DNA from 3 places in the Agrobacterium sp. 22-210-1 genome. Region 3 is predicted to be linked to each of the others. Evidence: predicted binding sites of a transcription regulator. Region 3 holds the regulator's gene; each other region holds the start of a gene.

Region 1 (10,807 bases), 110 kb from region 3:
CCCGTCGAAGAGCCCGTCGCCGTGGCGGCAGCTGTTCCTTCCGTTGCGGTCGCGGCTACCAATGCCGGCCTGCCCAATGCCGGCCCTGTGCCGCAAGCTCGTTATGAAGAAGCACCGGTCACCGCCTTTGCAGGCTCCTCTTCCAATGCCGCCGTCAAGGCCATGGAAGCCGCTACCTGGCAGAAGGGCAAGGATCCGGTTGTTCGCGCGCCGGTCGCTCCTGATCGCAGCATGATCACCAACTCGACCAAGGTGGATAATATCGTCACCGCTTCCGTCGCCCCTGCCCCTTCGGCTATAGCTGCCGCACCTCAGGGTGGCTGGGTGATCCAGATCGGCGCATCGCCGGATGAAAACTCCGCCCGCGGCCTGTTGCAGAACGCGCAGGAAAAAGGTGGTGCGGCCCTGCGTTCCGCAAAACCCTTCACGGTCGCCTTCAGCAAGGACGGCTCCCAGATCTACCGCGCCCGTTTCGGCGGCTTTGATGGCCAGAACGCCGCGGTAAATGCATGCAATGCATTGAAAAAGAAAGGCGTCAGCTGCTGGGCGTCACTCCAGTAACCGATGTTTCCGCAGGCGGTGTTCATTGTCGAAACATCGCCTGTCTCCTCGAATTGTGTAATGTGTAGCGAGGCTTTCCAAGATGGCAGTTAACGAGAATTATTCGGACATTGCGTCTGGCAACGGGCAAAGCAGTCTGTCGGTTCTGCATCCCATTCATGAGGCAGCGATGCGGATCGCCGATCTCGGTCTCAACCGCTCCAAGGCAAAGACGCGCGATCTGGTCAGCCTGCTCCTGTCGCATGGCGCCCGCGCCTGGCGCGCCAACCAGCCGGAAGCAAGCATCCACCTTCACGTGGCCCGCCGTTCCGGACGTGCGCCGATCCATATCCGAATTCGATAACGAACCGAACCAGCCAGATAAGACCCAAAGAAAAACCCCGCGGTGCCTGAGCGCCGCGGGGTTTTCTGTTGATTGACGAGAGAGAAACGAGGCGGCTTACGCCTCGCTCTCCGGTGTCTCAGGCGTATCCGGCAGATTGTCTTCCGCCTCGTCGCCATTGCCGTTTTCCGCCTCGTCGTCGCCTTCCGGCTCGTTGATGCGCTCCACGGAAACCACCTTCTCATCCTTTGCGGTGGAGAAGATCGTCACGCCCTTGGTGGCGCGGCTTGCGATGCGGATGCCGTTGACAGGCACACGGATAAGCTGGCCGCCATCGGAAACCAGCATGATCTGGTCGCCTTCGTCCACGGGGAAAGCTGCGACGAGTTCGCCGATCTCCGCCGTCTTCGAGGTATCGGTGGCGCGGATACCCTTGCCGCCACGGCCCGATGTGCGGAAGTCATAAGAGGACGAGCGCTTGCCGTAGCCCTTCACGGACACCGTCAGCACGAATTCTTCGCGCGCCTTCAGCTCCTGATAGCGCTCTTCGCTGAGTTCGCCCTCTTCCGTCACTTCCTCACCAACGAGCGCGATGTCGTCTTCATCGACGCCTGCGGCGCGCCGTTCGGCCGCCGAGCGCTTCAGATAGGCTGCACGCTCCCACGGTTCAGCTTCCACATGGCCGACAATGGTCATGGAAATGATGCGGTCGCCATCTGCCATATTGATGCCACGCACACCGACCGAGTTGCGGCCGGCAAAGACGCGCACATCGTCCACGGGGAAGCGGATGCACTGGCCGAGAGCCGTGGTCAGAAGCACGTCGTCCCGATCCGTACAGGTTTCGACTGAGAGGATTTCGTCACCCTCTTCGTCGAGCTTCATGGCGATCTTGCCGTTGCGGTTGACCTGAACGAAATCGCCGAGCTTGTTACGGCGAACCGTGCCGCGCGTCGTCGAGAACATCACGTCAAGCGTTTCCCAGGTCGTTTCATCCTCGGGCAACGGCATGATGGTGGTGATGCGTTCGCCGGGTTCCAGCGGCAGCATGTTGATGAGGGCCTTGCCCTTGGACTGCGGCGTACCGATGGGCAGGCGCCAGACCTTTTCCTTGTAGACGATGCCGCGCGAAGAGAAGAACAGCACCGGCGTATGGGTGTTCGCAACAAAGAGACGATTGACGAAATCCTCGTCGCGCGTCGCCATGCCGGAACGACCCTTGCCGCCACGACGCTGCGCCCGGTAGGTGGTGAGCGGCACGCGCTTGATATAGCCAAGATGCGAAACGGTAACGACCATGTCTTCCCGGGCGATGAGGTCTTCATCGTCCATATCGGGACCGCCCTCGACGATCTCGGACCGGCGCGGCGTGCCGAACTCATCACGGATGGCGATGAGTTCGTCCGTAACGATCTGCATGATGCGCAGACGCGACGACAGAATGTCGAGATATTCGCTGATTTCCGCGCCGATCTTGTTCAGCTCGTCGCCGATTTCATCGCGACCCAGCGCCGTCAGACGGGCAAGGCGCAATTCGAGAATGGCACGCGCCTGCTCTTCGGACAGATTGTAGGTGCCGTCTTCATTGATGCGGTGGCGTGGATCGTCGATGAGCAGGATCAGGCTTTCCACATCCCGCGCCGGCCAGCGCCGCGTCATCAACTCCTCGCGGGCCGAAGCCGGATCGGGAGCGTGACGGATGACGCGGATGACTTCGTCGATATTGGCAACGGCAATCGCCAGACCCACCAACACATGCGCGCGGTCGCGCGCCTTGCGCAGCAGGTACTTGGTGCGGCGGCTGACGACATCCTCGCGGAACGCGACGAAGGCGCGCAGCATGTCGAGCAGCGTCATCTGTTCCGGCTTGCCGCCGTTCAGCGCCACCATGTTGCAGCCAAATGAGGTCTGCAGCGGTGTATAGCGATAAATCTGGTTCAGGATGACGTCGGCATTGGCGTCGCGCTTCAGCTCGACGACGACGCGATAACCCTGGCGGTCGGATTCGTCACGCAGGTCGGAAATGCCCTCGATGCGCTTTTCCTTGACCAGTTCGGCCATCTTCTCGATCATCGAGGCCTTGTTCACCTGATAGGGAACTTCGGTGATGATGATCTGCTCGCGGTCGCCACGCATCGGCTCGATGGTGGCGCGGCCGCGCATGATGACCGATCCGCGACCCGTCTCGTAAGCCGAGCGTATGCCGGAGCGGCCCATGATCAGCGCGCCGGTCGGGAAATCCGGGCCGGGAATGATCTGCATCAGCTCGGGCAGCTCGATCGCCGGGTTCTCGATCAGCGCGATACAGCCGTCAATGACCTCGGACAGATTGTGCGGCGGAATATTGGTGGCCATACCCACCGCAATGCCACCTGCCCCATTGACCAGCAGGTTCGGGAACTTCGCCGGAATAACGACCGGTTCCTGCAACGTGCCATCATAGTTATCGCGGAAATCGACGGTTTCCTTGTCGAGATCGTCGAGCAGCGAATGCGCGGCCTTTTCAAGACGGCATTCGGTATAACGTTCAGCCGCCGGCGGATCGCCATCGATGGAGCCGAAATTGCCCTGACCGTCAATCAGCGGCAGGCGGAGCGACCAGTCCTGCGCCATACGCGCCAGCGCATCATAGATCGCCGAATTGCCGTGCGGATGGAATTTACCCATCACGTCACCGGTGACGCGGGCGCATTTGACGTATTTTTTGTTCCAGTCGATGCCGAGTTCGGACATGCCGTAAAGAATACGGCGGTGAACCGGCTTCAGACCATCACGGACATCGGGAAGCGCGCGGGACACGATGACGCTCATGGCGTAATCGAGATAGGACCGCTGCATTTCCTCCATGATGGAAATCGGTTCAATGCCTGGCGGAAGTTTTCCGCCGCCGGGGGGGCTCTGGTCAGTCAAAACGGATCACATTCTCTGTTAAGAATCGGATGGATTTTTATAGCGGAAACAGCCACGTTAAGCCAATTTCCCGGCGAGTTTTGAACAGTCTTTTGCGTCATTTGCAAGACGAACACCGCTTTTCGCGATTTAGCCCGACAAAAGCACCGCCGCTCCCTTTCAAAGCAGCCGCGACTTGCGTAGGCTCGCGCACAAAAAGGCAATAAGCGGGGAAAGAATGGCCAGCAGCGAAACGCTCATCAACGCGCTCACCACACTTTTGGTCACGCTCGATCCGCCCGGTCTTGCGCCCGTGTTCCTTGCACTGACCGCTGGGATGACGCGTAGCCAGCGCAGTCAGGTTGCCCTGCGCGGCTCGCTGATCGCTTTCGGCATTCTCGCCGTCTTCGCCCTGTTCGGCCTCACCATCCTCAACCTGCTCGGCATTTCGCTCGGCGCATTCCGCATCGCCGGCGGCCTTCTGCTATTCTGGATTTCCTTCGAGATGATTTTCGAAAAGCGTCAGGAGCGCAAGGAAAAGACATCGGAGATCGCCATCACCAAGGACCATCTGCACAATCTGGCGGTCTTTCCGCTGGCTTTGCCGCTGATTGCCGGGCCGGGCGCCATTTCCGCCACCGTACTTCTCGCCGGCACGATGAAGACCACCATCGAAATGGTCGTGCTCATCCTGATCCTCGCTTTCGCCATGGCCCTTGTCTACGCGGCTTTGATCGTTTCGGAGCGGATGGACCGCTTTCTCGGCAATACCGGCCGGGCGATCCTCACCCGGCTGCTTGGCGTGCTGCTTGCCGCCCTTTCGGTGCAATTCGTGGTCGATGGCATAAAATCAGCCTTCGGATTCTGAGAAGCAGCCGGCCGCGATATCTCGCAACAAATTCCTGATCCAGCTGAAACTGTAAAAAATCCATCCTTTAAATCCGGCCACCGTTTCGGTTAAAAGACGCGCATCTTTTTCGGATTCGAAAGTTTTCTTCATGCGTTCCACGCTGCGTCGCCTCATCCCGGATGCCGCACCCGTCAGCAACAGGGAAAGGCTGCGTTCCGCGACCGGCGCCTTCGTGGGCATTCTCCTGACAGGACTTCTGGGCAGTCTCGCTCTGCGCTTCGACCCTACCCTGCCCGCCATGATCGCGCCGATGGGCGCTTCGGCCGTGCTGTTATTCGCCGTGCCCTCCAGCCCGCTGGCGCAGCCCTGGTCCATCCTGTGCGGCAATCTGGTATCGGCTTTCGTGGGTGTCACGGTCGCGTTGCTGGTTCCGGACCCATTCCTCGCCAGCGCTCTCGCCATCAGCCTTGCCATCGCCGCCATGATGGCGCTGCGCTGCCTGCACCCGCCAAGCGGCGCGGTGGCGCTGACGGCCGTCCTCGGCGGCCCCGCCGTGCACAGTCTCGGATATGGTTTCCTTCTGTGGCCAGTCGCCGGAAATTCACTGATCCTTCTTGCGCTGGCACTTGCCTATAACAATGCCACCGGCCGCGCCTATCCGCATGGCCTGAAGCTCGGAAAGGCCGCCCACGGCACAACGGATCCGACCCCCATCCAGAAAATCGGTTTCTCCTCCACTGACCTCGATGAGGTGCTGAAGGAATATGACGAAGTCCTCGATATCGACCGGGAGGAACTGGAGACCATCCTGCGCAAGACCGAGCTGCGCTCCTATCGCCGCCGCGCGCTGCATCTCGATTGCGCCAGCGTCATGTCGCGCGATGTGGTTGGCGTTGCCCCCGACGATAGCCTGCGCCATGCCCATGCGCTGATGCACAGCCACCATTTCAAGGCGCTGCCCGTCACCAACGATAAAGCCGAAATCCTCGGCATCGTCACCCAGACGGATTTTCTGGAAAAGGCGAGCTGGAGAAACGGCCGCCCCTCCATCGGTTTTCTGCAGCGGCTGCGCCTCATTCTTTCCGGCGCAAGTGCTCCCAACGATACCGTCAAGGACATCATGACATCGCCGGTCAGAACCGTGCGACCGGAAACCTCGATCGAAGAAGCCATCATCCGTTTTGCGGAAGAAGGGCTGCATTACCTGCCGGTGATCGACGCCAATGGCAAGATGGTGGGGATTGTCTCACAATCCGACGTCATGGTGGCGATGCTGGCCGACAAAGTCGCGGCTTAGCCGCCGCGACATCGAAATAACCGGCTCCCGCAGAAACCGGCAAAGCCGTTTGGCTAACGTTTCGCCTTCAAAAGCCGCTGCCACAGCGTGCCGCCGAAAAACCGGCCGAGCACGATGAAATAGGCGATGATCAGCGCCAAGGCGATAAAGGCGGGCAGGCCGTTCAGGGCAAAACCATGTGGTGTGCGCCCGCCTGCGACCGCTGCGACGAGAAACCCGGCGGCGAAAAACGCCGTCCAGAAATCGAGGAAAAAAGCGAGAATGATGCGCCAGGTGGCCGGTTGTTTTGTGGTCGGCTGTTTCGGTGCCGTATCATCACTCATGCCTGCCTCCTGTCACGCATCACCTCATGCGCCGTCCACTCAGAACGGAATATCGTCGTCCATATCGTTGGAGAAGCCGCCGGAAGGCTGACCGCCGCCACGCGAAGAGCCGCCGCGTGACGAAGACTGCTGGTCGTATCCGCCGCCATAACCGGAGCTGGAACCGCCACCGCTGCTGCCGTAGTCTCCGCCACCGCCAAAATCACCGCCGCCGCTACGGCCGCCGCCGCCCTCACCGCGACCATCAAGCATGGTCAGCGTGGAGTTGAAGCCCTGCAACACGATTTCGGTGGAGTAGCGGTCGTTACCGGTCTGGTCCTGCCACTTGCGCGTCTGCAGCTGACCTTCAATATAGAGCTTGGCGCCCTTCTTGACATATTGCTCGACGACCTTGCACAGGCCCTCGTTGAAAACCACGACCGTGTGCCATTCGGTCTTTTCCTTGCGCTCGCCGCTATTGCGGTCGCGCCAGGTTTCCGAGGTGGCGATACGCAGGTTGGCGATGGGGCGGCCATCCTGCGTCCGGCGGATTTCGGGATCCGCGCCGACATTCCCGATCAGAATTACCTTGTTTACGCTACCAGCCATCTCGTCATCCTGTCCGCCGGCCATCATGACCGGCAATTGCATTTCAAAAAAATCCCGCACACAATAACCATCGCGGCCCGCAAAGGGCACCGCAAGCGTGGAACTATCCACAACGAATAATCCAGAGCTTCGAACAGCGGATATTCGCACTTGCTATTTGTTCCTTTTTTGTTCTATTTAATCGCGAAATTCGAGTCAAGTGGGCTGAAAAGCTCCGACCGATAGGGAATAGACCTCGACACCTCCGGCTGCGTCACTACATAAGGACGCGCCGCCATCAAGCCTGTTATTTTTGTCCGAGCCTTGCCACGAGCCTTGTCATGAGTGAACTGAAGACGATTTCCATCCGTGGTGCCCGTGAGCATAATCTCAAGGGTATCGACCTCGATCTGCCGCGCAACAAGCTGATTGTCATGACCGGGCTTTCCGGGTCGGGCAAGTCGTCGCTTGCCTTCGACACGATCTACGCCGAGGGCCAGCGCCGTTATGTCGAAAGCCTTTCGGCTTACGCGCGCCAGTTTCTGGAAATGATGCAGAAGCCGGATGTCGACCGTATCGACGGTCTGTCGCCGGCCATTTCCATCGAGCAGAAGACCACCTCGAAGAACCCGCGTTCCACGGTGGGCACCGTCACGGAAATCTACGACTATATGCGCCTTCTGTTCGCGCGTGTCGGCGTGCCCTATTCGCCGGCCACGGGCCTGCCGATCGAGAGCCAGACCATCAGCCAGATGGTGGACCGCATCCTCGCTTTCGAGGAAGGCACGCGTCTTTATATTCTTGCGCCGATCGTGCGTGGCCGCAAAGGCGAATATAAGAAGGAACTTGCCGAGCTGATGAAGAAGGGCTTCCAGCGCGTCAAGGTGGATGGCCAGTTCTACGAAATCGCCGATGTGCCCGCGCTCGATAAAAAATACAAACACGACATCGACGTGGTGGTCGACCGCGCGGTGGTGCGCCCGGATATGGCAGCACGCCTTGCCGACAGTCTCGAGACCTGCCTCAAGCTCGCCGACGGGCTGGCTATCGCCGAATTCGCCGACAAGCCTCTGCCGCCGGAAGAAACGGCCGCCGGCGGCTCCGCCAACAAGTCGCTCAACGAAACCCATGAGCGTGTGCTGTTTTCGGAAAAATTCGCCTGCCCCGTCTCCGGCTTCACCATTCCGGAAATCGAGCCGCGGCTGTTCTCCTTCAACAATCCCTTCGGCGCCTGCCCCAGCTGCGATGGCCTTGGCTCGCAGCAGAAGGTGGATGAGAACCTGATCGTTCCGGAACCTGCCCGCACGCTGCGCGACGGCGCCATCGCCCCATGGGCCAAGTCGTCTTCTCCCTATTACAACCAGACGCTGGAAGCGCTCGGCAAGGCCTTCGGTTTTAAACTGTCCAGCAAATGGTCGGAGCTTTCCAGGGAAGCGCAGCACGCCATCCTTCAGGGCACCGATGACAAGATCGAATTCAACTATCAGGACGGCGCCCGCTCCTACAAGACGGTGAAAAATTTCGAAGGCATCGTTCCCAATCTGGAGCGCCGCTGGAAAGAGACCGACAGCGCCTGGGCGCGCGAGGAAATCGAGCGTTATATGTCGGCAGCACCCTGCCCGGCCTGCGCCGGTTATCGCCTGAAACCTGAAGCGCTCGCCGTCAAGATCAACAAGCTGCATATCGGCGAAGTCACCCAGATGTCGATCCGCAAGGCACGCGACTGGTTCGAGGTGCTGCCGGAAAATCTCAACGCCAAGCAGAACGAGATTGCGGTCCGCATTCTCAAGGAAATCCGCGAACGCCTGCGCTTCCTGAATGATGTCGGACTGGATTATCTCAGCCTGTCGCGTAACTCCGGTACGCTGTCCGGCGGCGAAAGCCAGCGCATTCGCCTCGCGTCGCAGATCGGCTCAGGCCTGACGGGCGTTCTCTACGTTCTGGACGAGCCATCGATTGGCCTGCATCAGCGTGATAATGCCCGCCTGCTCGAGACGCTGAAACACCTGCGCGATATCGGCAATACTGTCATCGTTGTCGAACATGACGAGGACGCCATTCTGACGGCGGATTATGTGGTCGATATCGGCCCGGCCGCCGGCATTCACGGCGGTCAGGTGATCGCCGAAGGCACGCCGCAGGACGTGATGGCCAATCCGAAATCGCTGACCGGCAAGTATCTCTCCGGCGAACTCGGCGTCGCCGTGCCGACAGAGCGCCGGAAGCCCAAAAAGGGCCGCGAGATCAAGGTCTATGGCGCACGCGGCAATAATCTCCAGAATGTCACGGCGGCGATCCCGCTTGGCGTTTTCACAGCGGTTACCGGCGTTTCAGGTGGCGGCAAGTCCACCTTCCTGATCGAGACGCTTTATAAATCAGCAGCACGTCGGGTGATGGGTGCACGCGAAATCCCGGCTGAACATGATCGCATCGACGGTTTCGAATTCATCGACAAGGTAATCGATATCGACCAGTCGCCGATTGGCCGCACGCCGCGCTCCAACCCTGCCACCTATACCGGCGCCTTCACACCGATCCGCGACTGGTTCGCCGGCCTGCCGGAAGCAAAGGCGCGCGGTTATGCGCCCGGCCGTTTCTCCTTCAACGTCAAGGGTGGCCGCTGCGAAGCCTGCCAGGGCGATGGCGTCATCAAGATCGAAATGCACTTCCTGCCCGACGTCTACGTCACCTGCGACGTCTGCCACGGCAAGCGCTATAATCGCGAGACGCTCGATGTCACCTTCAAGGGCAAGTCCATCGCCGACGTGCTGGATATGACGGTGGAGGAAGGCGTGGAATTCTTCGCCGCCGTGCCGGCGGTGCGCGACAAGCTGCAGGCTTTGTTCGATGTCGGCCTCGGTTACATCAAGGTCGGCCAGCAGGCCAACACGCTATCCGGCGGCGAGGCGCAACGCGTCAAGCTCGCCAAGGAACTGTCGAAACGCTCGACGGGCCGCACGCTTTACATTCTCGACGAACCAACGACCGGCCTTCACTTCCATGACGTCAACAAGTTGCTGGAAATGCTGCAGGCGCTGGTGGACCAGGGCAATTCCGTCGTGGTGATCGAACACAACCTCGAAGTCATCAAGACGGCCGACTGGATCATCGACATCGGCCCGGAAGGCGGCACGGGCGGCGGCGAAGTGGTGGCAACCGGCACACCGGAAGACATCGTCAAGGTCGAACGCTCCTACACCGGTCATTTCCTGAAGGAACTTCTGGAACGCCGGCCGCCCGGCAAACGCGAGGCTGCGGAGTAGTCTCCGGATATTACCGGATGGCTCTGCGCTTGCCCCGGTCATCCTCGCCCCTGAGGCGAGGATCCATAGTCGCGAAAAAAGCATCTTCGGGCCTGGTCCGGGGATTTCAGATGACGCAGCTACGACGTTTATATCGCATGGATTTGGGAGGAACAGCATATGTCGACATCAGGCACGATCCGCACCGGTATCGGCGGCTGGACATTCGAGCCATGGGAGGGCACGTTTTATCCGGAAAAACTGCCAAAGAGACGCCAGCTCGAACATGCCAGCCGGCAATTGACGGCAATCGAGGTGAATGGCACCTATTACAGCAGCCAGAAGCCCGAGACTTTCGCCAAATGGGCGTCAGAAGTGCCTGATGATTTCATCTTTTCCCTGAAGGCCAGCCGTTTCGTCACCAACCGCAGGATTCTGGCCGAGGCCGGCGAATCCATGACGAAGTTTTTGACGCAAGGGTTGACGGAACTCGGGTCCCATCTCGGGCCGATCCTATGGCAATTCGCACCGACCAAAAAATTCGACGCGGATGATTTCGGCGCCTTTCTGGCGCTCCTGCCGGAGAAACAGGATGGTATCCGTCTTCGCCATGTGGTCGAAGTGCGCAACCCGACATTTCAGGTGCCGGAATTCATCGATCTTCTTGCCAGGCACAAGGTCGCAGTCGTCTGCGCTGATCACCACGATTATCCGATGCTGCCTGACGTTACGGCCGACTTCGTCTATTGCCGCCTG
Region 2 (10,807 bases), on a different contig from region 3:
ATCTATATCGAAAGATTACTCTGCGACAACTCCAGGAAATTATTAGACAACCTGCGGTTAATCCGTCATGAAAATGCGGGTGCTTAAGGGGGAAAGAATTGTACGTACCGCCATGGACGATTTTCGCGGGTCTCGGGGCGCTTGATCGCCGCGAACTGTGCAATCTCATCGCAAGCTTCGAGGCCACAACGCTGTTGTCCATGTCTATGGACCGCGTTAGCGATATGTTGTCCCGCTTTCAGAAGAATGCCGAGTCGTCAGATGCCACGGCTTTCGCCCGCCGTCTAAGACTCGCCGCAGACGAACTGTTTGCGTCCGATATCTCAGACCGCGCGCTGAGGATTCGCCTCTGGGTCAGGATCGCGGAGGCTCTCGACCTTGACGCTACCCTTCCACTATCGTCTAGAAGGGCCAACTCGGTTGGCGCGGGTGTGGCACACAAGACATCGTCGGTGATGTCCGTTCCTGTCTCTGACGAAAGCGAGAATGCATCGCAGACGGGCATCCAGAAAGCCTGGCAGGCAGTGAAGACGCTGCGCGGTCGATCCCACCAAGATTTCGCCTCTCTGGTCGCCGATCAGGCGCAACTCGTTGCCAAGGCAGTGGCAGAGGCGGCGACATCAGGTGAGATTCCGGAAGAACTGGCGAGCGCACTCGGCCAGCGCGTCCGTGACCATATTCGAAGCCTGCCACCCGAGCTTCGGGATGAGGCTATGCGGGCCGCCCTGACGGCAGGAGATCGGGCAGCCTTTACTGTGCTCGCCACCGGGACCGCGGCATTCTCCATCGGCATGGGCGTAAACCTGGCCGGGTTCAGCGCCTACATCCTCGCTGCCCAGGCTTCGGCGTTTATCCCTTTCATGAGCGGACCAGCCGTCGTATCGACGCTCTTCATGCTAGCGAACCCGCTATTCAGTGTCCCGGCTGTCCTCGGTATCGGGTACCTGGCAAACAACTTCGTAAACGGTGGGCAGGCTGCAAAGCTCGCCGCTATCGTTTCGGTCCAGTTATCCCTTCGTGGGCTGTCGGCAGAACGAGATGGCTTGGCGGTCGTACTGAACGATTTCCGAACCGCGGCCAGAGCCGACCTAGCGTCAGTGTCCACGTCGACCATGGCCGAAAACATGCTTCGCAACGCGGCCGTCGCAAGGACGACCGGCGGGAGTTTGCCAAAGGCATTCGGCGATCCGAGGACCGGAGTGCTTGTCCCCGAGCGGCAAAGCGACCTGCTTACGGCCGTACTCTCGAAGAACAGTGGCGATGCGCTGGAAATGGCCGCTGTAACGGCTCTGTCGGCGGGTGACATGCTCTACAACGCGGTATCCATCGATCCGATGGTTCTCGCCGCGGCCGATTTCTCGCGCTCGGAAGACCTGGGAGACATATTCAAGTTCGGTACGTTTGCCGAGCGCGTCGGAGCAATGAGCGTTGCCGCTGCGGCCGGAGCAGGCAATAACCTACGCGGTTATGTCTCCGAACAGCTAGTAGCTGCACGTCTTTCCGAACTCGGCCACGTGGTCAGTTTTCCGGAGACCTCGAACAATGCGGGTTTTGATCTCCTCGTAGACGGTGTTCCGTTTCAGGTGAAATGCCTGCAGGGCCTCGAAGGCCTGCGAAAGCATTTCGCCAAGTATCCCGACATGCCTGTGTACGCCAATGCCGAATTGGCGGAGGCTGTTATCAGCAGCGGAGAGGAATGGGCAAAACTCGTTTTCTATGTCGATGGATTTGATCGCGAGATCGCCGACCTCGTCATGACAACCTCCCTCGAAGCCGCAGAGGCGTTGGGCGACCTGAACGTGCCGTTCTTTGCCATGGCAGTTTCCTCGGCGCGAAACCTCCACAGTGTCTGGCGCGGCCGCATGCTCCTGTCGGACCTGCCATTTTCCGTCCTGATGGATGCCAGCGTCAAAGGAGGACTTTCGGCCATTGGCGCGCTGTCAGGCAAGGCTATCGGCCTGATGGCTTTCGGCCCGGCTGGAGCGCTGGTCCTGAGTGGTGTCGGTGGTGTGAGTGCACTGGTCGGCGCGGGCTGGACGAGAGAGCAGGCAACGCGATTGCTGTCATCCGACTGGCTTGCCGACCTCGACGCGTCCACCGATCGGTTCCGTACCGCGCTTCTGGCGGTCGTGCAGGCCAAGATCGCGATGCTCGAGGCGAAGAAATCCGCCGTTCCCGCCACGCTTCCCGAGATCAACGACTGGATAGACGCGCGCTTCGCGGACGACATACTATCTCTCGGTGAAGTCACGTACGATATCAAGACGGCAATTCCGACGCTCAGTCAGCCAGCCAAGGCACGAGCTTGCCTGGCTGCCATGGATGCGGCCAAGGTTCACCCCCTTGCCGTTGAAGCGGAGTTAGCGAACCTTTTGGAGGTGCTTGGGTCCGAGCCATCGAAAGCCGCATCCGCTGGCAGGAAGGTCTCGGACGCATGGTCCGCGTTGAAATCGAAGCTGCCCAGTGCGGGCTAATGGAGGTATTGCATGCAGGCGTTGATCGGGGCGGCAAGTTCTAGGGTTATGTTGTTGATTGCCGCTGCAGTCGCAGCGGGAACGTTGTCTATCATTCCCGCGCGGGCGCAGGACGATCACTCGATCTACTACGGATCGCGTGCCGGCATGCACGTAACGACCGTCTCAAAATCCGGGATCGGTACGTCGAAAGCCGTTATCATGATCAAGCATACGCCCAAGGATGCCAAGGCGTACTGCGTTGAATACGAGCAGGACTATTCGATGGCTTGCGTCAAACGGACAATGGCATCGATAAAAGTAGGCGACAGGGTAACGGCGAACTGCAAAAAGGGGACTTGGACCGACGTTTACGGCGAGGGGTATGTCTTTGAAGGCAAACCGAGGTCAACTGACCTCATGGCTGACTATGTCGTACGCAGCGTAAAATCGGGCGAGGTACTCGACGGTTCATCGGCTTCTGGCTACCCGACCGCACTGAGCGTCTTCCAGGAACTTTGCCCTGGTGTCGCTGAATGATACGTCCTTTTTCCGTCGTCACAATGCTTGCATGCTTAGGCTTGACGGCTCCGGTAAGCTCCCATGCCGCCGACGTTAAGTTCGAAGGGATTACGAACGGGCAGTTCGGTCCAGAGGCACGCTTCAGGCTCGAGGGCGAAATCCTCGAGGCCGACAGTTCTCGTGTGAAGCAAGCATTGGCGGAAGCCAACATCTCAGTTCAACAAAACCCTTGGCAACGGATTGTCATTGCCCTGAATAGTCCGGGCGGCGATTACCACGAGGGATTAAACCTCGCCTTGGCGTTCCGCCGTCTCGGTCTTGCCACCGTCGTACGTGAGATGGATTCCTGCTACTCCGCCTGCGCCATCGCATTTCTCGGGGGCGTCGACCTTCCGAAAGACCCGACACCTGTCGGCGACAATGATCCTCTCCCCGATCAGAAACCGTCGCGCACGATTGAAAAAGGAGCGAAACTGGGATTTCACGCGCCGTATCTCTCCGTTCCTGAAGGGCGCTACGACGCCGCCCTCGTACAGGATGCCTATAGGGCAGCGGTCCTGGGTATCGCGCGATTGGTAGCAGTCGCGGATCGTCTCCATCTCGTTCCAGCCGAGTTGCCTCGCTTGCTCGCTCCAGGTCGTGACGAAATGTATATGGCCGACGACGTAGATGCTGTCCGTGTTCTCGGCATCACTTACAACGACTTTTCGTACCAAATCCGAGATGGATATCCATTTTCGCATTCCATGATTTTGAATGGATGTGTCAACCGCTACTACCACCTCGGGCGGAGAAGCAGTTCCGACGGTTACCAGATTGCCTTGTCTTCACTCGAGGAGTTCATTGAAGGTTCCCAGCTGATGGAGAACGGTGAGGACGCGATTGCATTCGGCGTTCGGTCGATCGGGCAGGGGACGGTTTCAACGTGGCTTGCCTACATGCCAATCGCCAAGACGAAGGATGGTGATCGCTTCGTATGGTGTTTATTCTCGCCAGGCACGACAGGGCCAACGACATTCTACAAACCAGCAGGGACCATCGAAGAGCTGTTCTCGGAACTCAAGGGAAAGGGCGACCTCTGGGACTTCACATCATCCCCGACGACGATCGCGCTTTCGACAGGTGATTGGGTTGACGACTTGATGCGCGCAATCGACCTCGTTCCGCCACGCACGAAGCTGGGCGACGTGGCGAACCAACTTGAAACCTATCGCAAGTCCGAGCAGGCGGTCGCTCCTCGGTGAGCACCCAGTACGGCGTGGGTCCGAGGCGCTGTTACAGCTTGAAGCAGAAGCGATTCCGTGTTTCGCTGTTAAGCGCACACAGCGTATACCCGTCGGCGGCGTAAGGCGTGGACGGCTTACCGTTTATCGTGAAGAAGTCGCCGTCGCGCGCGAAAATGGTTTTGTTGCCCGTCGGCCATACGAATTCGTAACGATCGGACCGCCGACTATCTACAATGACATTGATGTTCAGAGTAGCTTCACAGGGTTCGATCTCTTTTTCGCCACTCGTATTGAAAACGGCGCACGTGGCGGACGCTTTCGCACCGATTATCGACCGAGGGGATGTGGCATCTCCACTGACGGGTACTCCACTGAGTTCTTTGAGCGTGAGGCCGGGCCGATATGAGGCGAGTTGGTTAATCCCCCAACTCCGGTCGGCAAAATTATCGACAGTGCAAGCTCCCTGACCCAACAAGACGTTGTACATCCCGTTGTAACCGCAACCCTGTAGGCCGTTTTCAGTGACCGCGATCACGCATCCCGCTTCGGAATACCCGGCATCGCTACTCGTCACCGAATAGTATCCGGTGCCATCTGCGATTTTCAGGAGTTTGACAACAGATTGGTCCTGCGTCACGGGTTTCGTGAATTTCCGCACGTCGACGGGGTCCTTCATCAGGCCTACTTGCCAATGGAAGGAATTCTCGCACGCATAGTACGCGCGTTCTTCGGGTGGGGCCGATTGTTTAGGAAGGCCTATGAGCTCGATTTCGAAGCGGCCGGCTTTCTCTACTGTATCGATGTAGAAGAAATCGTTGCCGATATGACGGAGCATCTCCTGAATCAGGTCAGGGCGCATCATCGTCGAATTCGACCACGGGACCAGATTGTTAGCGAGCAACATGATCTTGCTCATGTCCTCCAAGGCAACGTCGTGGGCGACGGCTAGCGCTTTGGTACTGATCAGGCTTTCTTGCTTCAGCGCCAAAAACGGGCGATGAAATCCGAGCTTACCGGTGATATGGAGCTTACGATTGACGAAGGTAACCTCGGGTCCCTGTGCAATTCCCATCATGAACATGATGGCGCACATCGAGTAGCATTCCGCACCATCGTCAATGACCGTGCCAACGCCGTTCTTGTAGAAGAATTCAGCGAGTTTAACGCCCTCGGTGACATTCCCTCCCGGACTGTTCAAACAGATCGTATCTCGGGCCGAACTCTCGCCATCGACACCGAGAAATTCCTTGGCGGCTATTTCGACAAGGCGGGAGAAGTCACCTGAGACGATCTCGCCTTCAAGCGAAAGAACACACGTCTCTTTGGAGGACTTCCGTATATTAGCACCGGTGGCCGCCCCTGCCTGAAAGAATACCAGTCCGACAATGGCCATCCACAGCGAGCAAACTTGCCACGATGACCTGTACAGTTTCCCCATCTGCCCCTCCCTTAAAGGTCGCGTCATTGATCCGCCTCGATCCCCTCGGGCTGATCGCCTCGAACCTCTGTTGCTTCTGCCTGTCTTACTTTTTACGTCGTTGCGGTGAAGTTTCGGTTGATTAGTTCGAGACTCCATTCAGGCTTTTGCTAGTAGGGGTCGAAGATGTTCTGACCGGGAGATCTGCGGAATGGCCAACGGCCCGGATGTCGTCTAACAATATTGAGTACCCACCATAGTGCTCGCCTGCCTTGAAGGTGCCCCACGTCATCGCGAGGAACCGCTCAAAATGGAATGAGAAAGAGCAGAACGTACTCCATCTGCGTTCAAAGACTTAGGGGCGTTAGATCTCTGATCTGATTTTGAGGTCATGTCCTTCAGCTTCGGAGAACATGTCAGCTGTTGGCGCGATGCGGAAGACCGCAGTCGGCCCGTTGCTGACATCATCACCGCGACGCATCTATGGGTATCGTAGATTTTCGCCTAGCCGCCTGGCAGTCTTGGCATGGAGCCTGCGAGGCTGACGAAGCTCTCGTTCTTGAGGGTTTCAATGATCTGCGCGCACCCAAGTGCTTGCGGAATCTTAACAGTCAGAGTTTCGTGCTTGGTATCGAGTCGCAACCGCGTCCCTGTTTGAAGTTCGATTTCGATTACACCCGTGGTCTGGTTCCCCTCTGAACTCAAACCCAAATCCTCCTCCCGATCCTCGATTTGGTCGAGCAGGTCGACGTAGTGGCCTTTCATACCAGGAGCCGGGATGATCAGAGTGTCAACACTCTCAAGGAACACGTCGTCGAAGTCCGTTGGCAATGCAGTAGAGCGGAGATGGATTTCACGTCGGAGAACAGCTTCCGCAGGATTGTCTGGGTTCTGCATCGCCTCGATTTCGAACCGGAAAATGTCCGTGTCTACACTACCGGTGCCCACGTGCACCTTCTTAACGATATCCTTGGACTTGATCTTGAGAACTTTGCGGGCCTGCAGTGCTACATGCTGGCACTCGGTCTCAACCTCCGGAGCTAGGAGCCTGGCCGCCCAAGCGGACGCGCTTGGACTCAGTTCAGTTGGCACCGTGTGTTTCTTCGTATAGGTGAAACCATCAAGCTTCCTGAATTCTCTAGTCTCCTCACCAACGAACCAAGCGTTGGCGAAATCGGGCTTTATGATTGGATCACTGTCAACTACTGGCGGTTCGGGAAGCGCGGCTAGGATAAAGGTTCCATTGTGGTCGATCTTCGCGAAAGGCGTTTGGACCGCCTTCTTCGAGAACTCCTCCCTCGTAAACTTTCTGACCGCTGCCAACAGGTAGTCTTGCAAACTTGTCCCGGTCACGTAACTGTCGTTCATAATCGCGGCAGGGTCCTCGCCCCTCAAGGCGCGGACAAGATGATACGTCCAAACTCCATGTTTGAGTTTGTCGGACGAATAGGACTTTTCTTCCGGAGAACAAGCCAAGAATGTCGCCGTATAACGAGTGTTTTTCACGAACTCGATGAACTCGTCCTTCCTCATTGCGGAGAGCAAATCCCTTGAAGGGAGATCCTCGAAGATTTCCGTCGAGCAAGCGTCGATGAAAAGCGCGCTCTGCTTGCATCTGCTCTGTCGTAAGGGCGCGAGCAAGACCTCTTCTACGCTGGCGGTCGTGCCGTGGACATTGAGAGCGTGGGTATCCCAACAGGTTAGCCTATTGCCTCCGACCGGGGCCCAGAAACCGTGACCAGCATAGAAGAAATAGAAGCGGTCGTCAGGTTCGAGGTTCTTTATCAAAGCCGTTAGGGAGAGTTGCAGTCTTGACCATGTCGCTTCTTGATCAAGCCAGATCGTTATGTTCGAGCGTGGTACCGCAAGCACGTTCTCGAGAACATCGGCGAACTCTTGCGCGTCGTTATGGGCATACTTAACGCCCACGATAGACTTCTCTTGGTATGATTGGATTGCAACGACGACTGCAAATGATTCTGCCATTGATATACTCTAAAAATGTAAGCGATCGTTTTCTACACGTTAGAGTTGGGCGCACAATTCCGCAAGCTCTTCGTGCCATCGCAGAAGATAGGCGGGCGTCCTCCGGGCAAGGATTTTCGACGGTTGTCAGCTTGGATGCTTCGTCAATTCGCGCGAATCCGCTGCCTGAGCCTCCTCTTACACCGCTTCTAAACGAGGACTGAGCCCCTGAGAAGCGAGCGTTATCGACATCGGCTACCACGTCCGCTATCGGCAGCTTTGCTGCCGTCAACGTTGCAGCGGCGGCTTTCGAGATGGCCCACGCTCTTAGTCAGGGCATAATGAGGACACCGCTTACCTTTCACTCGATGAGTTGGCGCGATTGCAGAGCTTTTAGAAATTCAATGAATCTGGTCATTTAGAGAGCGACCTTAAAAGATTGATTCATATCAAGTTTCGGCAGGTCGATGGTTACCAACGGCTAAAAGCGCGCTTCAATGCCGCTTGACTCTTGCACGGCATGAGAACAAAAGAGGAACATAAGCTTTTTATGGACATGAAGTCCACCTTTCACACGAGCCAGAGGAGGTCCGTGAACGATGTTGCACGCCCGGACCCCAGGCATAATTGATGACCTTAGAGAACGCATAGCACACCTTGAAGGAAGCGTCGGCCGCAAAGCTCTCGTGCTGCCTTTCGGTGTCAAGACAATCGATGAACGGCTGCCGGGAGGGGGCCTTGCATATGGTGCGCTTCACGAATTCGCAGGCGGTGGAGCAGGGACGGTAGACGGGGCGGCCGCAGCCTTGTTCGCGGCGGGGATTGCCGCGCGGTCTAGAGGAAAAGTCCTTTGGTGCCTTACTCGTCCTGACTTGTTTGCTCCAGCGCTGTCCCAAGCCGGCCTCCATCCAGATCGTGTGATTTATTGCGAAGCTGACAAGGAGGAAGACGTCCTAGCGTCTATGGAAGAGGGGTTGTCGTTCGGCGGGCTCGCAGCCGTCGTCGGAGAACTAGTCCGACTTCCCATGACGGCCTCCAGACGCCTCCAGCTCGCCGCTGAAAAGACAGGGACGATGGGTTTGGTTGTTCGCCGATGGCGGCGGCAGACGGAGGCTGCCGATTTTGGAAATCCCACAGCCAGTACGTCGCGATGGCGCGTAAGTGTGTTGCCATCCGAGAAGTTGCCGACTGCCGGTGTGGGGAGAGCGAGGTGGTTGGCTGAACTGATGAGAGTGAAAGCAGGCGAAAGTGCTGAGTTTGAGATAGGAGCCTGTGATGCCAAGGGTCGTGTGTGTTTACTTCCCACAGTTGCCGGTGGACAGGATAAGACGGCATGGAGACGGATCGGTGCCCGCTGATCAGCCGCTTGTGGTGATTTCGCGAAGTGGGGCCAAGCGATGGGTTTCATCTGTTGACGCCGCCGCCCGGAAGGCTGGTTTGCGCGTCGGGATGGCTGCAAGCAAGGCTCAGGCAATTGTCGCAAACCTTACTATGATTGACGCCGATCCGGCTGCGGACGCCGCGGCCATCGAACGTCTCGCCCTTTGGGCATTGAGGCAATACACCCCTGTCGTCGCTGTCGATGGAAACGATGGCATCGTGATGGACACAGAAGGTGCGGATCATTTGCAGGGTGGCGAAGCGATGCTCATTTCGGGCTTGGTCAACTCACTGCGAGGGCGTGGTCTGATATCGAGGGCAGCGGTATCCGACACCTGGGGAGCGTCCCATGCCATCACAAGGCTCGTGAAAGCTGAAACAACGGTCGTTCCCGTCGGTGGGGTGAGCAAGGCCATTGTTGGTCTGCCAATCCATTGTCTTCGCTTACAACCGGATACGATCCTGGGCCTGCGTGTTCTCGGTGTCGAAACCGTCGGCGAACTTTCCGCTATGCCACGGGCGCCGTTGACCCTTCGCTTCGGCGCGGAGGTTGGACGCCGCCTTGATCAGTTATTCGGGCGAGCGGCCGAGCCCATAGAACCCTTGCGTACACCGGAGCTCGTTCAAGTATCGCGAAATTTCCAAGAGCCGATCGGCGCGGCCGAGACTATCGCGAAATACATCCGTCGTCTTGTAGGGGAGCTATCTGCGAAGCTCGAAGAGAGGGGACTAGGTGTCAGGCGTTCCGACCTTGTCGTTCACCGAGTGGACAATACAAGGCAATCCGTGCGTGCTGGCCTTCAAAAGCCCGTTCGCGACCCATCCCGCCTGTCGAAATTGCTCTGCGACCAAATCGAAAAAATTGATCCTGGGTTCGGGATAGAGAGACTCGACCTCGTGGCCGTGATGGCCGAGCCGCTGCAGGAGCGACAGGTCGCTTCATCCCTCATCGAGGAACAAGTCGTCGACATCACCCCACTCATTGATGTTCTGGGGAACCGCGGCCAACGCCTCTACCGTATGACACCCGTCGCCTCAGATGTGCCGGAGCGTTCGTTGAGGCGGATATCACCTTCCGCCGACGACACGGGGGTCGACTGGGCCGTAAAATGGCCAAGGCCTTCTCGTCTTCTTGCCCAGCCAGAGCAGATCGAGACGATAGCCGTGCTGCCCGATCAGCCGCCAGTCGTTATCACGTGGCGGGGCAAGCGCCGGCGCGTCGTCAGCGCCGACGGACCTGAACGGATATTCGGCGAGTGGTGGCTTAGGCCGCGCGAAATGGAGGCTGTCAGGGATTATTTCGTCATTGAAGACGATGCGGGGGAGCGCTTGTGGGTCTACCGCGCAGGAGACGGCGTTGATAAAGCAACCGGCTCTCATAAGTGGTTTCTCCATGGGATTTTCGGCTGATGCGATACGCCGAACTCCAGGTAACAACGCATTTTAGCTTCCTGCGGGGCGCGAGTTCGGCCGACGAATTGTTTGCAACGGCTGCCGCAATGGGCATCGATGCAATTGGCGTGGTCGACCGAAACTCTTTGGCAGGCATAGTTCGTGCTTGGGAGGCCGCAAAGGCTACTGGCGTCCGTCTTGTTGTGGGTTGTCGCCTTGACCTCAAAGACGGTATATCTCTGTTGGTTTATCCGACGGATCGAGCCGCCTATTCGAGATTGACCCGGTTGCTGACATTAGGAAAATCGAGAGGCGGCAAAGGCAACTGTATTCTCGATCTTTCCGACGTCGAGGCGTATAGCGAGGGCCTCCTCGCGATCCTGATCCCTGATGAAGCTGACGATGTCTACGCGGGCCAACTCAGAAAGATTGTGACCATTTTTGCGGATCGG
Region 3 (10,807 bases):
GGCGGATGAGCAGCATTTCACGATAAGCGTGAAGTTCGTCTTCCTTCGAGAAGTCCGGGCTGTTCTTGCCGGTGAATTCGGTTGCAGCCTTTGCCGTGGTCTTGCGGCCGGATACGGTCGCTGGTTTTCGCGGCGCCATTCATCCCTCCCTGAGTTGCCGTTTGAATGGATAGATTGGCGCGTACCATATGCAAGAAAATGCCATGCAGCAATGCTTTAAACGCATGGCACATATTCACGCTAAGATGCTGTGAATAAATCACAAATGTTAAATTAACCTGATTTCGGTTAATTAGAAATATGTGTTCATGATGACGATTTCGTCCGTGCGGGACATATTTAGCTGGTAACGGGAAATTTCATCGATCATGTCTCGTTCCAGCGAGCCGTCACTCAGCAATTCCACCTGCCGCTCCAGCGCTACACGCGCCTGCGTCAGCTTTGCAAGCTCTGCGGTTCTGGCGATACGCTGCCGCTCCAGCCGCTCCGTCGCCTGAAGGCCGAAGTCGCCATGGATGGAATGATAGCCGAAATAGGAAAGAAAAGCGATCGTGATGGCCGGAACGATCAAACGGCCGAATCGTCTCTTTTTATGATGTCTGGTCCACATGCCGCAGAGAAGCCTTAAAACGCATAACCTTGAGTCTCGAGACTAAAGCGGATTGTTTAACTATCCGTTGACCTTAAATTGCGATCGGCAAATGGGCATAAAAAAAGCCCGCCGGAGGGCGGGCTGGATTGCCGGGAGACCCGCCCCTCACCGCAGTCATCCTCGCCTTTAAGGCGAGGATCCATGAGCGGACCGGAGTGGATCCTCGGGTAGCCCGAGGATGACGTCTCATCTGTTGACAGCTATTTCACCAACCTTAGCCCGCCAGACAGCGGGCCACATATTCAAACCTGAACGCGAATTACCCGCGCAGGATCGAACGGCCGGCGTAAGCAGCCTGCGGGCCGAGCATTTCCTCGATGCGGATCAGCTGGTTGTACTTTGCGAGCCGGTCGGAACGGGCAAGCGAGCCGGTCTTGATCTGACCGCAGTTCGTCGCGACGGCGAGATCGGCGATCGTGGAATCTTCCGTCTCACCCGAACGGTGCGACATGACGGCGGTGTAACCGGCCTTGTGCGCGGTCTCGACCGCATCCAGCGTCTCGGAAAGCGAACCGATCTGGTTGACCTTGACGAGGATGGAGTTTGCAACACCCATCTTGATGCCATCGCGAAGGCGGGCGGAGTTGGTGACGAAGAGATCGTCGCCGACCAGCTGGCACTTGTTGCCAACGAGATCGGTCAGAGCCTTCCATCCGTCCCAGTCGTCTTCAGCCATGCCGTCTTCGACGGAGATGATCGGATACTTGGCAACGAGTTCGGCGAGATATTCCGCCATTGCGCCAGGCTCCAGCGTACGGCCTTCACCTTCAAGCACGTATTTTCCGTTCTTGAAGAATTCGGTCGAGGCACAGTCGAGGCCGATATACATGTCTTCGCCCGGACGATAACCGGCCTTTTCGATCGACTTCATGATGAAATCGAGCGCAGCCGGCGCGCTTTCGAGACCCGGTGCAAAACCGCCCTCATCGCCGACATTGGTGTTGTGGCCCTGTGCGGACAGTTCTTTTTTCAGCGTATGGAACACTTCCGAGCCCATGCGCACGGCTTCGCGGATGTTTTCCGCGCCAACCGGCAGAATCATGAATTCCTGAAAGTCGATCGGGTTGTCGGCATGTGCGCCGCCATTGATGATGTTCATCATCGGAACCGGCAGCAGATGCGCGTTCGGGCCACCGACATAACGGTAAAGCGGCAGGCCGGAGGCTTCGGCAGCAGCCTTGGCGACCGCGAGAGACACACCGAGGATGGCGTTGGCGCCGATGCGCGACTTGTTCGGCGTACCGTCAAGCGCGATCATCGTCTGGTCGATCTGGATCTGGTTTTCAGCGTCGAAACCGCCGATAGCGTCGAAGATTTCCGTATTGACGGCTTCAACCGCCTTTTCCACGCCCTTGCCGAGATAACGCTTGCCGCCATCGCGCAGCTCAACCGCCTCATGTGCGCCTGTCGAGGCGCCGGAGGGAACGGCCGCACGGCCCATGGAGCCGTCTTCGAGGTAAACATCGACTTCAACGGTCGGGTTGCCGCGGCTGTCGAGAATTTCGCGCGCGATGATATCGGTAATGGCAGTCATGGTCTCTCCCTTGGGAATGGAACAGATATTTTCCGTCGCCTGTCTTAGACGATGGCGAAGAAATTACAATGACGGCGGGCGGCAGAAACAGAGCGCCCGCCATTAAAATCGATTGGCACGAGTAGCACCCGTTTCTTACGCTTTCGTGATGGCGTCGAAGGCCAGAAGCTTTTCCAGCAGTTTCGGCATGTCCTTCAGATGCACCATGTTGGGGCCGTCGGAAGGCGCATTGTCCGGGTCCTCATGGGTCTCGATGAAGAGGCCGGCGACACCAACCGCCACCGCCGCTCGCGAAAGCGTCTCGACGAATTCGCGCTGGCCGCCGGTGGAGCCGCCCTGCCCGCCCGGCTGCTGCACGGAATGGGTGGCGTCAAAGACAACAGGCGCGCCGAGCGAGGCCATGATCGGCAGCGAGCGCATGTCGGAGACCAGCGTGTTGTAACCGAAGGACGCACCGCGCTCGCATAAAAGCACATTCGGGTTGCCGCTTTCATTCAGCTTGGCCAGCACGTTCCTCATGTCCCAGGGCGCCAGAAACTGGCCCTTCTTGACGTTGATGACGCGGCCGGTTTTCGCGGCGGCGACGAGAAGATCGGTCTGGCGACTGAGGAATGCCGGAATCTGCAGCACATCCACCACCTCGGACACGATGGCGCATTGTTCCTCGGTGTGAATGTCGGTCAGAACAGGAAAACCGTATTCCTTCTTGAGATCGGCGAAAACCTGCATCGCACTGTCAAGGCCTATGCCGCGCTTGCCGGAAAGCGAGGTGCGGTTCGCCTTGTCGAAGGAGGATTTGTAAACGAGGCCAATTCCAAGCTTGTCGCAAAGCTCCTTCAGCACACCCGCAATCATGAAGGCATGTTCACGGCTTTCCATCTGGCAGGGGCCGGCAATCAGCGAAAAACGCTCGGTATTGGAAAAGGAAACCTTGCTGGCGCCATCGCCGGCGGTGACTTTGAGATTGTTCGTAACGCTCATTATTTTTCCTCGAAGGCGAAGGCAACACCCTGACCGGGCGCTGCGGGCACCACCAGCCGGCCGCCCGCTTCTGCGCTGGACACGCCATTAGCAGCAAGTGCCGCCTGTGTCACGGCAAGATCGCGAACGGAAAAGACGATGCCTGCGCCGCGCAATCCGCCACCGCCCTCCTCGGGAACACTAAAGGCCAGTCCGTCAAAGACCGGCTTCCGCGTCAATCTTATCCGGGCATTGCCGGTTGCGAAAACCACATCACCATTCGGAGACACCTTTCCGTCGCAGCCAAACACAGTTTCGATCAGCTGCACGGCATTCGCATCACCACCGGAAAACAGCACGATCTCGTTGAGGCCGGAAACGCCGTTGGCATGGCGTTCCAGCGCCGCGCGGTCGCCTGGCAAGGCCTGCAACCGCTGACAGCTGAACAGAAAGAAATCCGCCGAGGAACCACTGGCTGCAAAAGCCAGCCGAAAAGCCGCCTCGCTCTGCGAACCATCCGGCATTTTGACTGGCCGCGAAAATTCAAAGACATTTCCGGCCGAGAGGCCTGAGGCTACGAATCGGTCATGATCGCCAAGAGCGTCCTGCGTTGCAGCGACCAGTGCGGAAAATCCCTCCCCTCCGGCATGTTTCCGGAAGGCCTGATCCCGCCCGGTAAACACATCTTTCCGGCCAATCGAGGCATTATATTTAGCCGGATCAGCAATCACGAGAGGCTCCAGATACGTGCCGTCGGCGAAAAAAACGCAGGCATTCTGCGTGCCAAACGGGTGAAGAGCCGCTGGCGCTACTGTAAATCCCAGGTTTCCAAGGCGATTTTCTGCGACGTCGATGTGCTCGACAGGCAGTACGAGATGGTCGATGCGGTACGGTTTCGTCATTTCCCTGCTTCCTGCTGTCGCATGCGGCATGGCCATGCCGGAACAGTTAGGAAGGCAGAAAAGCACAATTTCGTGCTTTCAGGCAAATCATCAAAACAACAGATAGCAGCTTCACGAAATTTTAGGGGATTGCGGAACACATATGGAACATATAGTGTTCGTTCTGTATTTGTTTCGCGACTTCAACGACGATTCTCAAGGGTGTTTTCCTCATGCTCACGCGCAAACAGCAGGAATTGCTTCTCTTCATTCATGAACGAATGAAAGAGTCCGGCGTGCCGCCCTCCTTCGATGAAATGAAGGACGCACTCGATCTTGCTTCCAAATCCGGCATCCACCGGCTGATTACCGCCCTCGAAGAGCGCGGCTTTATTCGCCGGCTACCTAACAGGGCGCGGGCGCTGGAAGTCATCAAGCTGCCGGAGGCCTATGCGCCGGGCGCGAGGCCGCAGCGCGGCTTTTCGCCAAGCGTCATCGAAGGCAGCCTCGGAAAGCCGAAGGCGCCAGAACCCGCACCGGCACCCAAGGCGCCCGCCAACGATCTCGGCGGCGCGGTCACCGTTCCGGTCATGGGTCGCATCGCCGCCGGCGTGCCGATTTCCGCCATTCAGAACAATACGCATGATGTTGCCGTGCCGGTCGACATGCTGGGTTCGGGTGAACATTACGCGCTCGAAGTTAAGGGCGATTCGATGATCGAGGCCGGGATTTTCGACGGCGATACCGTCATCATCCGCAACAGCAATACCGCCAATCCGGGCGATATCGTCGTGGCACTGGTGGATGACGAGGAAGCGACGCTGAAGCGTTTCCGCCGCAAGGGCGCTTCCATCGCGCTGGAAGCGGCCAACCCCGCTTATGAAACCCGTATCTTCGGGCCTGATCGGGTAAAAATTCAGGGCAAACTGGTCGGACTTATACGCCGTTACCATTGATCTGATTTAACCGTGATCCTCTCAAGACAGGCGTCGTCATGAGACGGCTCCTGTCGAAGATGACGGCAATTCCGGAATTCGGCTGACCATGCGAGTGTCGGGCAATCTTATGCTTCCCACACACATACAGATTCTGTCTGGTAAAGATCAGTTCCAGTTTCATATGGATATCGTTGTTACGGCCTTGCCCCCGGCCTGTTGTCGCCGCTGCGTCATATGCCGTGGACGTCTGGTTGCGTGAGTTCGTTTACACTGGGGGATGCGGCTGGCCTGGCGCTGCCATCGAATGGTGATACTCGGTGCAAAGCCCCCGTCATTCATCAACGCGACTTATGGGTGCCATGGATTATTTTCGGTATTCCATCATGCCCCGACAGGTATAGAAATGCGCGTCATATCCGGGAGATAAGCCATGTACGATCTATATATCGCCAACAAGAACTACTCCTCATGGTCGCTGCGGCCGTGGGTGTTGATGCGCACGCTCGGTATCGCCTTTGATGAGAAACTTGTTCCGTTTGGCGAAGGCGTCGCCTTTTCCAGCTTCTCGCCGACCGGCAAGGTGCCCTGCCTTGTCGATGATGGCGTGACGATATGGGAAACGCTGTCGATCGCCGAATATCTCGCAGAACGGCACCAGGGCGTCTGGGCGAGCGACAAGCAGGCGCGGGCATGGTCGCGTTCGGCGGCGAGCGAAATGCATGCCGGCTTTTCCTCACTGCGCAATCTTTATCCCATGTCTGTCGGTATTCGGGTCAAGCCGAAGGGTGGCGATGCCGGGCTTGCGGCAGACATAAAGCGCATCGATGCGCTATGGAGCGAAGGTCTGACAAAATTCGGCGGTCCCTATCTTGCCGGTCAGAAATTCACGGCGGTCGATGCTTTTTTCTGCCCGGTGGCGTTCCGTTTCCAGACCTATGGCGCCGATCTTTCACCTGCGGCAAAAGTCTATTGCGATCGGCTGCTCACCCTGCCCGCCATGCGTGAGTGGTATGAGGCCGGATTGAAGGAGATCTGGCGCGATGCGGCGCATGAACAGGAAATCAGCGGCATTGGCGCATTGACTGACGATCTGCGCGTGAAGGTCTGAATATCACTGCTGACGGCGTTTATTGCGATGCCGTCAGCAACTGCCTGACCGGTTCCGGCACCTCGTATTCGAAGCGGTCGCTTTTCCAGTCGTAGTAGCGGTGCTCGCTCCATGGCCTGTTCGCCCCGGCAATCGCTGCGCGTAGTCGTCCGACGACCGCAGACTGATCGCTGCCGGCAAAGTTTATTTCTACCGAACCTGTACGCCGCAAAGTATCGCGGTTCAGCAACAGCGCTCCTGAGCGGCATTTTGAAAACGAGGTCCTGCGGGAAACGACGACAATATCGGCGATATCGCAGGCTTTTCCGGCAAACCGGCCATCTTCCAGAACGACGATCCACTCCCCGCTCCTGGCGCGCGCCACGCACCATATGCCTTTGCTGCAGGTGAAGACGCCGGGTTGCGCATCTTTCAGCGCTGCCGTCATCTGCCGCATCACCGCCCTCATCTCCTCCGGCGTAAGTTTTGATTTTGCGGTCAAGCCTACACTGGTTACTGCGGCATGCGCTTTAAGAATGACCGGTGGCACAGGCTGTTCCGGCAACAGGAGTGCTCTTTGCCACTGGTCGTATACGAAGCCCTGCGGTCGCGTTTTTGTCGTATAGACCTTCCCCTCTTCCAGCAGCGCCACCAACTCACCCTCCTCGTGAATGAGCAAATCCGGGACATCGCGATAGGCCACGGCCGCCGACAGGCCGAAGGCGGAGACAAGAAGCGGAATACCGAGCAATGCAAGCCGGCTGCGCAGCAAGGTCAGCAGCAGAAAGCCAGCGGAGCCGAGGCCAATGAACCACTCATGTGGCCGCCCCGTCGCCGCGCTGCCGCCCCAGGACGCCACTTCATTGGCGACTTCGATGACGAGCGCCATGCCATAGCCCATGATCTTCAGGAATGGCGCATCCAACCCGAACGGCATCAGCAGCATGGCGAGCAGGCCAAAGGGCATGACGATCAGCGACATCAGCGGCATGGCGGCCAGATTGGCGAAAAGTCCATAGGTGGTGACACGGTGAAAATGCTCTGCCGAATAGATCGCCGTCGAAAGTCCGCCAATCAACGATGTGGTGATGACGCCGCCAATGACAGTGCCTGCCATTTGCGCCGCCGTCATCCACACCGGTCTGCGTCCGATCAACAGTCGCTCGTGATCGCTGCGCCGGCGGCCCCACCAGGCATAGGTGGATACGAGCGCGATGGTCGCGGCAAACGACATCTGGAAACTCGGCCCCATGATTTCCGAAGGCGAAAAGCCGAGGATGATGAGAGCCGAAATAGCCACATTGCGGAGGCTGAGCGACGGCTGATCAAAAAGGACCGCGATCAGCATCACCGACATCATCAGCCAAGCACGCTCAGCGGAGACGGCGAAACCGGAAATCAGGTAATAGGCGAGCGTCATCAAGAGCGCCGCGAAAGCCGAAATCTTCTTGACGGGCCAGCGCTGAGCAAAGGCAGGAAACAGGCTGAAGGTCAGCCTCAACCCCACAAAGAATATGCCTGCGGCGAGCGCCATGTTCAGCCCGGATATGGCGACGATATGGGCAAGGCCGGAAAGCCTCAATGCTTCCATCGTGGGTGCCGAGATCGCCTGTCTCTCATCGGTGACAATGGAGGCGGCGAAGGCTCCGGCGTCACCGCCAATGGTGTTGCGGATGCGCTCTGCAATTGCGCTGCGCAGGCCATAAAGCCGCATATCCGCCCATTCCAGCCAACGCGTTTCGCCTTTCATGTCTCCCTTTGGTGATATCAGCGCCTGCGGCGGCTTGTAGAAAAATCCGGTCGCACCTATGCCTTTGAAATAGGAAGCGAAGGCAAAGTCGTTCAGACCCGGCAAGGCTGGACCGGAAGGTGGCGACAGCCGGGCTTTGCCTTGAATGGTCGCGCCAAGTGCGACCGGCTCACCTCCGCCACGGGAAAGCAGCGAAATTCTCGTCGGCGGGCGCGACAATGCCGGTGCTTCCGTCGCAGCCAGCTGAATAACATATCGCCAGGAGCCGCGCGCATCCACCTCCCGGCGAACCACCGTGCCGGTGATGGTGGTTGTAACCGGGGTATCCAGCACCACTGTTCCCGCTCGCCGGGTTTCAATATCTGCCAGAAGCATGCCCAGCAGAAGAAAAGCGGCAGCGCCGCAGGCCGCCGCCGACAGGCCGTTATTATACCGGGTAAGCAGCGCCAGACCGGCGGCAAGCAGGAATATGATTGCGAGAGCGGGCAAGGACGGCGTGACATCAAGGGAAAACCACAGGATCGCGCCGCAGCCGATAAGGACGGGAACAAAAAGGAAATCATGGCCGAATGCGCGCTCTTCGGCGACGCAGTCGGCAACCTTTCCGGCGATGACTGCCTTGAGATTCCGCCTTACAGCAAGGGTGGGCAAATCATAAGCCACAACATCGCCGGCGCGGTGAACGGGAAACAGGATTTCATGCGCGCCGGGCAAGCCACCCTGCAACGTTTCGGCATATCCGAAATGCTTTTTTTCCCCTTGACCAAGCAATCCGCGCCGCGCCCCTGCCGCACCGGAAACAGGTTTGCAGGGCAGCGGGAAGGATTGCAATCCTTTCCTTTAATGTTGCGTTGACCGAGATTGAATTGCCATGGCCGATAAAGCCGCAAGCAACGTAATTGCGTTTGCCGCAATGCACAATTTGACCTTCGAATAGCTTGGCATCGGCGCAAGGATCATATAGCTAATCGGTAGACGCTTAACCGCGAGGCGTGTCTCAACGCCTCCACCCGCATGTTCTCGGAGGATCAGTATGACGGAAAAAAGCGCTACAGTGACACTTGGCGAAAAGCAGGTGGAACTCCCGGTCAGGGAAGGCACGATTGGACCAAGCGTCGTCGATATCGCCACGCTCTACAAGCACACGGGCTCCTTCACTTACGACCCGGGTTTCACGTCGACGGCCTCCTGCGAATCCAAGATCACTTATATCGATGGTGACGAAGGTGTTCTCCTTCACCGCGGCTTCCCGATCGAGCAGCTTGCCGAACAGGGCGACTTCCTGGAAACCTGCTATCTGCTGCTTTACGGCGAACTGCCGACGGCTGCGCAGAAGAAGGACTTCGACACCCGCGTTACGCGCCACACCATGGTGCATGAGCAGATGAGCCGCTTCTTCACCGGCTACCGTCGCGATGCGCATCCGATGGCCGTCATGTGCGGCACGGTCGGCGCACTCTCGGCCTTCTATCACGACTCGACCGACATTACCGATCCGCACCAGCGCATGGTCGCTTCGCTGCGCATGATCGCGAAGATGCCGACGATCGCCGCCATGGCGTACAAGTACCATATCGGTCAGCCCTTCGTTTACCCGAAGAACGATCTGGATTACGCTTCCAACTTCCTGCACATGTGCTTTGCCGTGCCCTGCGAGGATTACAAGGTCGATCCGGTTCTGGCCCGCGCCATGGACCGCATCTTCATCCTGCATGCCGACCACGAGCAGAACGCTTCCACCTCCACGGTGCGTCTTGCCGGTTCTTCGGGTGCGAACCCGTTCGCCTGTATTGCGGCTGGCATCGCCTGCCTCTGGGGCCCTGCCCACGGCGGCGCCAACGAAGCGGCGCTCAACATGCTGAACGAGATCGGCTCCGTTGACCGTATTCCGGAATACATCGCCCGCGCCAAGGACAAGAACGATCCGTTCCGCCTGATGGGCTTTGGCCACCGCGTGTACAAGAACTACGACCCGCGCGCCAAGATCATGCAGAAGACGATGTATGAAGTGCTGGAAGCCACCGGCAATTCCGACGATCCGATCATGCAGGTTGCGCTGGAACTGGAAAAGATCGCCCTTTCCGACCCCTACTTCGTCGAAAAGAAGCTTTACCCGAATGTCGACTTCTATTCGGGCATCACGCTGAAGGCGCTCGGCTTCCCCACCACCATGTTCACCGTTCTCTTCGCGCTCGCCCGCACCGTCGGCTGGATCGCACAGTGGAACGAAATGATCGAAGATCCGCAGCAGCGCATCGGCCGTCCGCGCCAGCTCTACACGGGCGCCGGCAAGCGTGACTACGTTCCGGTTTCCAAGCGCTAAACCGGGAATCAAAACATCAAAGGCCGGCGGGTGAAAATCCGCCGGCCTTTTTTATTGGATATTTCGGTAAGAGAAACACGTTCGGCCAACGGCTACGACGGCCAGCCTCTATCAGCCTTGCTGTCTGCGGGCGTTAAACACATCGAGAAGGATGCCAGCGCCGGTTTCGCCCGGAGGCACATCGGTGTGCAAGCGCTGCTGCACCAGAGCGTAACCCTCAAGCATCGCCCGCCGCTCGGTGGTGTCGGATGCAAGCCGTTCGGCCCAGCGCAGCATGGACCCTGGCCGCACCACCTCGTTGAGATATTCTGGTACAACCGGGTAGTCGGCAATCAGGTTCGGAAGCGCGCCCGTCCAGGTTTTTACCCGCTTGCTGAGCATGGTGAAAATCCAGTCGGTCTTATAAACAGAAACGGTCGGCACGCCGGCAAGCGCCAGTTCGAGAATAACAGTACCGGACGCAGCGATCGCCGCATCGGCCCGCGCAAAGGCGTTCCATTTGAAGGCGGAATCAATGCCGATTTCGGGCCTTATATACTCCGGCCATGTTGCCGCCAGCTCGCGTATACGGTTTTCCTGACGCGGCACGGTGGGCAACACGAAACGGGTTGGGCCGTTGCGTTCCACAAAGGCCTTTGCGGCCTCTCTAAATGGCTCCATCAACCGCGTGGTTTCCGTGGAG

The links. Region 3 encodes LexA, which represses DNA repair genes until DNA is damaged. Its sites were predicted from a motif close to TGTTCNNNNTGTGTTCNG; they were not measured.
Region 1: uvrA (excinuclease ABC subunit UvrA) is a predicted target of LexA. The motif match lies at 6,989-7,006, and genes of this name have one in related genera.
Region 2: ACQZ5F_RS18665 (ImuA family protein) is a predicted target of LexA. The motif match lies at 8,106-8,123, and genes of this name have one in related genera.

Annotation. Positions count from the first base shown of each region.
Region 1 covers NZ_JBNWCI010000001.1:1,146,780-1,157,586, reverse strand. Annotated here, with positions in the region: gene ACQZ5F_RS05880 (SPOR domain-containing protein) at 1-561, shown strand, start outside; gene ACQZ5F_RS05875 (hypothetical protein) at 644-904, shown strand; gene gyrA (DNA gyrase subunit A) at 1,001-3,793, opposite strand; gene ACQZ5F_RS05865 (MarC family protein) at 4,011-4,640, shown strand; gene ACQZ5F_RS05860 (hypothetical protein) at 4,623-4,781, opposite strand; gene ACQZ5F_RS05855 (CBS domain-containing protein) at 4,771-5,919, shown strand; gene ACQZ5F_RS05850 (hypothetical protein) at 5,973-6,242, opposite strand; gene ACQZ5F_RS05845 (single-stranded DNA-binding protein) at 6,282-6,872, opposite strand; gene uvrA (excinuclease ABC subunit UvrA) at 7,151-10,072, shown strand; gene ACQZ5F_RS05835 (DUF72 domain-containing protein) at 10,232-10,807, shown strand, end outside.
Region 2 covers NZ_JBNWCI010000003.1:58,330-69,136, forward strand. Annotated here, with positions in the region: gene ACQZ5F_RS18640 (hypothetical protein) at 99-2,474, shown strand; gene ACQZ5F_RS18645 (hypothetical protein) at 2,487-2,993, shown strand; gene ACQZ5F_RS18650 (hypothetical protein) at 2,990-4,219, shown strand; gene ACQZ5F_RS18655 (hypothetical protein) at 4,251-5,639, opposite strand; gene ACQZ5F_RS18660 (caspase family protein) at 6,123-7,604, opposite strand; gene ACQZ5F_RS18665 (ImuA family protein) at 8,183-8,941, shown strand; gene ACQZ5F_RS18670 (Y-family DNA polymerase) at 8,859-10,373, shown strand; gene ACQZ5F_RS18675 (error-prone DNA polymerase) at 10,373-10,807, shown strand, end outside.
Region 3 covers NZ_JBNWCI010000001.1:1,253,431-1,264,237, forward strand. Annotated here, with positions in the region: gene pdhA (pyruvate dehydrogenase (acetyl-transferring) E1 component subunit alpha) at 1-139, opposite strand, end outside; gene ACQZ5F_RS06310 (FtsB family cell division protein) at 293-610, opposite strand; gene eno (phosphopyruvate hydratase) at 912-2,186, opposite strand; gene kdsA (3-deoxy-8-phosphooctulonate synthase) at 2,322-3,167, opposite strand; gene ACQZ5F_RS06325 (VOC family protein) at 3,167-4,048, opposite strand; gene lexA (transcriptional repressor LexA) at 4,261-4,983, shown strand; gene ACQZ5F_RS06335 (glutathione S-transferase family protein) at 5,396-6,073, shown strand; gene ACQZ5F_RS06340 (ComEC/Rec2 family competence protein) at 6,093-8,528, opposite strand; gene gltA (citrate synthase) at 8,836-10,125, shown strand; gene lpxB (lipid-A-disaccharide synthase) at 10,237-10,807, opposite strand, start outside.